2 regions of the Variovorax sp. dw_954 genome follow, and region 2 is predicted to be linked to the other one. Evidence: riboswitches for the same ligand, from Rfam matches in the RefSeq annotation. Region 2 holds a riboswitch; the other holds the start of a gene.
The links. Region 2 has a riboswitch for glycine ahead of gcvT (glycine cleavage system aminomethyltransferase GcvT). Riboswitches for the same ligand answer to the same signal wherever they lie in the genome.
Positions count from the first base shown of each region.

Region 1: linked by a shared signal. The riboswitch ahead of HB681_RS00965 (D-amino acid dehydrogenase) and the one ahead of gcvT (glycine cleavage system aminomethyltransferase GcvT) in region 2 are both predicted to bind glycine.

Region 1 is NZ_JAAVVD010000001.1:206,653-210,051, forward strand. Features, by position in the region: gene HB681_RS00960 (fumarylacetoacetate hydrolase family protein) at 1-145, shown strand, start outside; gene HB681_RS00965 (D-amino acid dehydrogenase) at 308-1,579, opposite strand; glycine riboswitch at 1,607-1,715, opposite strand; glycine riboswitch at 1,728-1,822, opposite strand; gene HB681_RS00970 (TetR/AcrR family transcriptional regulator) at 2,112-2,789, shown strand; gene HB681_RS00975 (acyl-CoA dehydrogenase C-terminal domain-containing protein) at 2,830-3,399, shown strand, end outside.
Region 2 is NZ_JAAVVD010000002.1:328,392-331,790, reverse strand. Features, by position in the region: gene HB681_RS04670 (electron transfer flavoprotein-ubiquinone oxidoreductase) at 1-854, shown strand, start outside; gene denD (D-erythronate dehydrogenase) at 998-2,008, shown strand; glycine riboswitch at 2,017-2,117, shown strand; glycine riboswitch at 2,130-2,232, shown strand; gene gcvT (glycine cleavage system aminomethyltransferase GcvT) at 2,280-3,399, shown strand, end outside.

The DNA of each region.
Region 1 (3,399 bases), on a different contig from region 2:
CGACATCATCACCACCGGCACGCCGCCGGGCGTCGGCATGGGCATGAAGCCCTCGGCCGTGTTCCTGAAGAAGGGCGACGTGATGACGCTCGGGATCGATGGCTTGGGCGAGCAGCGGCAGGAAGTTGTGCCGTTCAAGCTCTGAGTCGCTGACCTGCGGAAGCGGGTTCTGAATACGGGAACCGGACGCAGAGGACGCGAAGGTTCCGCGAAGGACGCAAAAGGAATACGGAAATTTTCTGAATCCTTTGCGTCCTTTTGCGTTTCTTCGCGACCTTCGCGTGCGTTCAAGTCCGCATTCGGCGGCTCATTTCTGGAATGCGAAGTCGACTTCCGGCGCCAATCCACTCACGATGTGCGCGATCGACTTGCCGGACCCGCAGGCATGCGTCCAACCCAGCGTGCCATGCCCCGTGTTGAGGAAGAAGTTGGGCAGCTTCGTCTTGCCGATCATCGGCACGTTGCTCGGCGTCGCCGGGCGCAGGCCGGTCCAGAACTGGGCCTTGGACGTGTCGCCCGCACCTGGAAACAGTTGCTCTACGCGCCGCACGATCGCCTCGCAGCGAACGCGGTTGAGGTCGCGGTCGTAGCCGTTGAGTTCGGCCGTTCCGGCGATGCGCATGCGGTCGCCGCGGCCATCCTCCGATGTGTAGCGCGAGAACACCAGCTTGAACTCGTCGTCCGTCAGGGAGACCTGGTAGGCCTTGGACGCATCCTTCACCGGCAGCGTCACCGAATAGCCCTTGGCCGGGTAGATCGGCAACTCGATGCCCAGCGGCTTGGCATAGATCGGGCTCAGCGAACCCATCGCCATCACATAGGCATCGGCCTGCAGGCGCTGGAAGCGGCCTTCGATGTCGGTGGCTTCGACGTGCTCGACCTTGCCGCCTGCCTCGCGGATCGCCGTCACGGTGTGGCTCATGAGGAACTTGACGCCAGCCGCTTCGCAGAGCTTGACCAGTTCGCGTGCGAATCGGTTTGCATCGCCCGACTCGTCTTCGGCGGTGTAGGTCGCGCCGGCCAGTTGCGGACGGATGTGGGCCAGCGCGGGTTCGAGCTTCACCGCCTCGTCGGCGGAAATGACGAGGCGCTCGCAGCCCAGCGCGCGCATCTGCTCGGCCGGCTTCAGTGCACCGTCGAACTCCTTCTGCGTCGTGTAGAAGTGCAGGATGCCCTGCGTGCGCTGGTCGTAGCCGAGGCCGGTTTCGCTGCGCAGCGCCTGCAGCATGCTGCGGCTGTAGGTGCCCAGTCGCACGATCTGCTCGATGTTGTGTTTCGTCCGCGCCGGTGTGCATTCGCGCAGGAACTGCAGGCCCCACATCCACTGGCGCATGTCGGCGCGGATGCGGAACAGGAGCGGCGCGTCTTCCTTGCCCAGCCATTGCAGCACCTTGATCGGGGCGCTTGGATTGGCCCAGGGTTCGGCATGGCTGACGGAGATCTGCCCGCCGTTGGCAAAGCTGGTTTCGGCGGCCGGCGTGGCCTGCCGGTCGACCACGGTGACTTCATGGCCGAGTTTCTGAAGGTAATAGGCCGAGGTGACGCCGAGCAAGCCGGCGCCCAACACGATCACGCGCATGGGAGGTCCTTTGAATGGATTTCAAAAGCCGCTCCCCCTGTCCTTGTTACCTGAGAGTTTCGACCTCCGCGCCCGCGGGGGTGTTGCTCCTTCGGTGCATCGGGCATGTGCCCGATGGCTCTCCAGACGGCGATATCGATGGGTGCAGTACACGACCCCGTGAAAGGTCGACCTGAGCGTTCATGGGAGTTTGCGCCTTCGGTGGAGCGGTCGCATGACCGCTCGCTCTCCTGCGGGCTGGATTCTAGGTTTGGCGCTTCGAATCGCCAACAGGGTGGCAAAGAATGACCCGACATATCGACCTGGATGTGGCCCTGCGACATCACGCGCGCGCACTTGGCATCCCCGCCCCGGAGGAGTGCAGCGTGTAGCCATCGGGCGTGGCATGCACCGCCTTTTCCGTGCCGATCACGCCGCCCTGAAAAGACGTCACTCACGTAATAGTCCACCAGAAGTCGGGGGCTTTGCACTTCTGCGTGACGCGGTTTCACTGCAAAATAGCACGACCGTTCGTTTTATTGAATAAGCACTCATGTCCGTCACCGCCGCGTCCGCAAAAGCCTCGCGTACCGCCCAGAAGGGCCAGCAGACCAAGGCCGCCATCGTCGATGCGGCGCTCAATCTTGCCGCACAGATCGGGCTCGAGGGCCTGTCGATAGGGGCCGTGGCCGAACTCACGCAGATGAGCAAGTCGGGTGTGTTCGCGCACTTCGGCTCGCGCGAGGAACTGCAGATCTCCGTGGTCCGCGAATACCACGCCCGCTTCGAGCAGGAAGTGTTCTACGCCGCCATGTCGGCGCCGCGCGGACTGCCGCGCCTGTGCGCCTTGTTCGACAACTGGATGAAGCGCACCTCGGTCGAGATCGACTCTGGCTGCATCTACATCAGCGGCGCCACCGAATTCGACGACCGCCCGGGGCCGGTGCGCGACGCGCTGGTCGAGTCGGTCAACATCTGGCAGGGCGCCATGTTCCGCGCGGTGCAGCAGGCCACGGCCGAAGGCCACTTCCGCGACGACGCCGACGAGCGCCAGATCGCCTTCGAGATCCACGGACTCATCCTTGCGTCTCACTACGAAGCGCGCTTCCTGCACGTGCCCGGTTCGATCGAGCGCGCCAGGCGAGGCTTCGGAAACATCATCCAGCGCTCGGCTACGCCGTCAGCCCCGCGCCCCGCGTCCATGCAGTCCTCGCCATCGCGCGAAGGCTGATTCACTTTTTACCCAAGAAACTGCTCAGGAGCTTTCGTCCATGCCTTCCTACACCCCGCCGCTGCGTGACATGCAATTCGTGCTGCATGAAGTCTTCCATGTCGCCGATGAATTCAAGGCCATGCCCAAGCATGCGGAAACCGACGTCGACACCATCAACGCCGTCATCGAAGAAGCAGGCAAGTTCGCTGCCGAAGTGACCTTCCCGCTGAACATCTCCGGCGACGCGGAAGGCTGCACGCTCGACAAGGCCACGCACGAAGTCACCGCGCCTAAGGGCTTCAAGGAAGCCTACGCACAGTTCGTCGAAGGCGGCTGGCCGGCGCTCTCGTGCAGCACCGAGTTCGGCGGCCAGGGCCTGCCGTACGTGCTGAACCAGTGCCTCTACGAAATGCTCAACAGCGCGAACCAGGCCTGGACCATGTACCCCGGCCTCTCCCACGGCGCCTACGAAGCCCTGCAGGCGCACGGCACCGACGCGCAGAAGAAGACCTACCTGCCCAAGCTCACCACCGGCGAATGGACCGGCACCATGTGCCTGACCGAGCCGCATTGCGGCACCGACCTCGGCATGCTGCGCACCAAGGCCGAGCCGCAGGCCGACGGCAGC
Region 2 (3,399 bases):
GCCCCTTCGAGGAGATGCAGCGCTGGAAGACGCACCCGAACATCCGCTGGTACCTCGAAGGCGACGAGGCCCACGGCATCAAGCCGGCCAAGCGCATCGGCTACGGCGCACGCGCCATCACGGCCGGCGGCCTGATGTCGCTGCCGAAGACGGTGTTCCCGGGCGGCGCCCTGGTGGGTTGCGAGGCCGGCTACCTCAACGTGAGCCGCATCAAGGGCAGCCACGCGGCCATCAAGACCGGCATGCTGGCCGCCGAAGCGGCCTACGCCGCGCTGCAAGCGGGCCGCCAGCACGACGAACTCACGGCCTACCCTGCCGCGTTCGAGAAGAGTTGGCTCTACAAGGAGCTGTACAAGGCGCGCAACTTCAAGAGCTGGTTCAAGAAGGGCCTGGGTGTCGCAACGCTGATGAACGGCGTCGAGCAGTTCCTCCTGAAGGGCCACGTGCCATGGACCCTGCACCGCGACAAGCCCGATCACCTCGCGCTCAAGCCGGCTGCCGAGTGCGAGCCCATCGTCTACCCGAAGCCCGACGGCAAGCTCACCTTCGACCGCCTCTCCAGCGTGTTCATCAGCAACACCAACCACGAGGAGCACCAGCCGGCCCACCTGACGCTGAAGGACGCGTCAGTGCCGGTCAACGTCAATCTGGCCAAGTTCGCCGGCCCCGAGTCGCGCTACTGCCCCGCCGGCGTCTACGAGTTCGTGCCCGACGGTGACGCCGGCAAGCAGCGCCTGCAGATCAATGCGCAGAACTGCGTGCACTGCAAGACCTGCGACATCAAGGATCCGACCCAGAACATCGTCTGGGTCACGCCGGAAGGCGGCGGCGGACCCAACTACGTCGGCATGTAGTAGCTACCCCTCGCTCTCCCGCCAGAACGCGCCCGCACGGCGCGTTTTTTGTTTACATTTTGTATCGGCGTGTTTCCTGCTTCACAGAAGGGAGGCGATGCGCTATGACATCGTTTTAAGCTGGCAGGACAGGAGAACTACCGATGCAAATCGTGATCACCGGCGGCGCGGGCTTCCTCGGGGCGCGACTGGCGCGCAAGCTGCTGGCCAGGGGCTCCCTTGGCGTCGGCGGCGGCAAGGAGCATCGCCTCGGCACGCTCACGCTGGTCGACCGGGTGCAGCCACCGGACGACCTGGCGAGCCATCCCCGGGTGAACGTGATCGTCGGCGACCTGTGCGAGCTGCTGGCCCCGGACAGTCCGCAGCGCGCCCTTCCGCCGGAGACGGCGGTGGTGTTCCACCTGGCCGCCGCCGTGAGCGGCGAGTCCGAGGCCGACTTCGAACTCGGCATGCGCAGCAATTTCCTGGCGACCTATGCCCTGCTGGAGGCCTGCCGGGCCCAGCACACGCGGCCGCTGCTCGTGTACGCGAGTTCCCTGGCCGTGTACGGCGCGCCCCTGCCCCATGTGATCGAGGACGACACGCTGCCCACGCCGCAGACCAGCTACGGCACGCAGAAGTTCATCGGCGAGCAGCTCGTGGCCGACTACGGGCGCAAGGGCTACGTCCACGCGCGCAGCGTGCGCCTCATGACCGTGGCGGTGCGGCCGGGCGAGCCCAACGGCGCCGCGTCGGGCTTCCTCAGCGGCATGTTCCGCGAGCCGCTGGCCGGGCTGCCCTCGCGCTGCCCCGTGCCGCCGGAAACGATGGTGGCGCTCTCGTCGCCCGCACGCACCATCGAGGGGCTGATCTGCGCCGCGACCGCACCACACGCCAAATGGGGGCCACGCACCGCCGTCAACCTCCCATCCTTGTGCGTCAGCGTCGACGAGATGGTCCAGGCGCTGCACCGCATCGGCGGCGCCGCCGCCACCGACCTGCTGGACATGCGGCTCGACCGCACCATCACCGAGATCATCAGCGGCTGGCCGGGCCGCTTCGAATGGGTGCGCGCGCGCGACCTGGGCCTGTATGCCGACGAGAGCATCGACGCCATCCTGCGCGACTACGTCCGTGAAAATCCCGACGCGGTGATCCTGCCCGTGGCGGCCTGACAGTAGAATTCCGCCGGTCAGGAGAGCGCCCCGGCAACGGGACCGCCGAAGGCGCAGGCCCCCTAAAGAATGGGTCCGAACGCTCAGGCAAAAGGACTGACAAGGCGCCCGCTCCAACGGGCGTTTTCTTGCTGGAGAGAGACCGCGCAACCAGGCGGTCCACCGAAGGAGCAAACCCCGATCGTGGGGCGAATCTCTCAGGTAAAGCGGACAGCAGGAGTGCCCGTGGCATTTGCCATGGAACTCGACTGCCCCACCGGAACCAAGCCTCATGGCCACTCCATCCGACACCTCCGCTGAACTTCTCAAGACACCGCTGAACGACCTCCACGTCGAGCTTGGCGGGCGCATGGTGCCCTTCGCGGGCTACTCGATGCCGGTTCAATACCCGGCCGGCCTCATGGCCGAACACAAGCACACGCGCGAAGCCGCCGGCCTCTTCGACATCTCGCACATGGGGCAATTGCGGCTCGTCGGCCCGGACGCGGCGGCCGCCTTCGAGACGCTGATGCCGGTCGACGTGATCGGCCTGGCGCCGGGTAAGCAGCGCTACGGCCTGCTGCTCGACGACAACGGCGGAATCCTCGACGACCTGATGTTCTTCAACGAAGGCATGGACTCGCTCTTCGTGATCGTGAACGGGGCCTGCAAGGCAGCCGACATCGCGCACATCACGGCAAGGATCGGCGGGCGCTGCTCGGTGCAGCCGCTGCCCGACCACGCGCTGCTCGCGCTGCAAGGCCCGCAGGCCGCCGCCACGCTGGCGCGGCTGTCGCCGGGTGTCGAGCGCTACGTCTTCATGACCGGCGGCGCCGTGCAGATCGGCTCGATCCCGGCTTTCGTGACGCGCAGCGGCTACACCGGGGAAGACGGCTTCGAGATCTCGGTGGCCGCAAGCGACGCCGACGCACTCGCCCGCCTGTTGCTGGCGCAACCCGAGGTCAAGCCCATCGGCCTCGGCGCCCGCAATTCGCTGCGCCTCGAAGCCGGCCTGTGCCTCTACGGGAATGACATCGACACCACCACCACGCCGGTCGAGGCCTCGCTCAACTGGGCGATGCAGAAGGTGCGCCGCGCCGGGGGCACGCGCGAAGGCGGCTTTCCGGGAGCAGAGAAGATCCTCGCGCAGTTGGCCGTGGCCAGCGACCTGGCCGGCCACGTCGACCAGAAGACGCTCACGCGCAAGCGCGTCGGCCTGGTGGCGCTGGAGCGCGTACCGGTGCGCGACGGCACCGAGCTGCAATCCTTCGAAGGCCATCTCATCGGCAAGGTGACCAGCGGCCTGCTCGGCCCGACGGCCGACCGTCCGATCGCCATGGCCTACGTGGCCACGGCCTTTTCCGAGCCCGGCACCCGCATCCAGGCCATCGTGCGCGGCAAGCCCGTGCCGA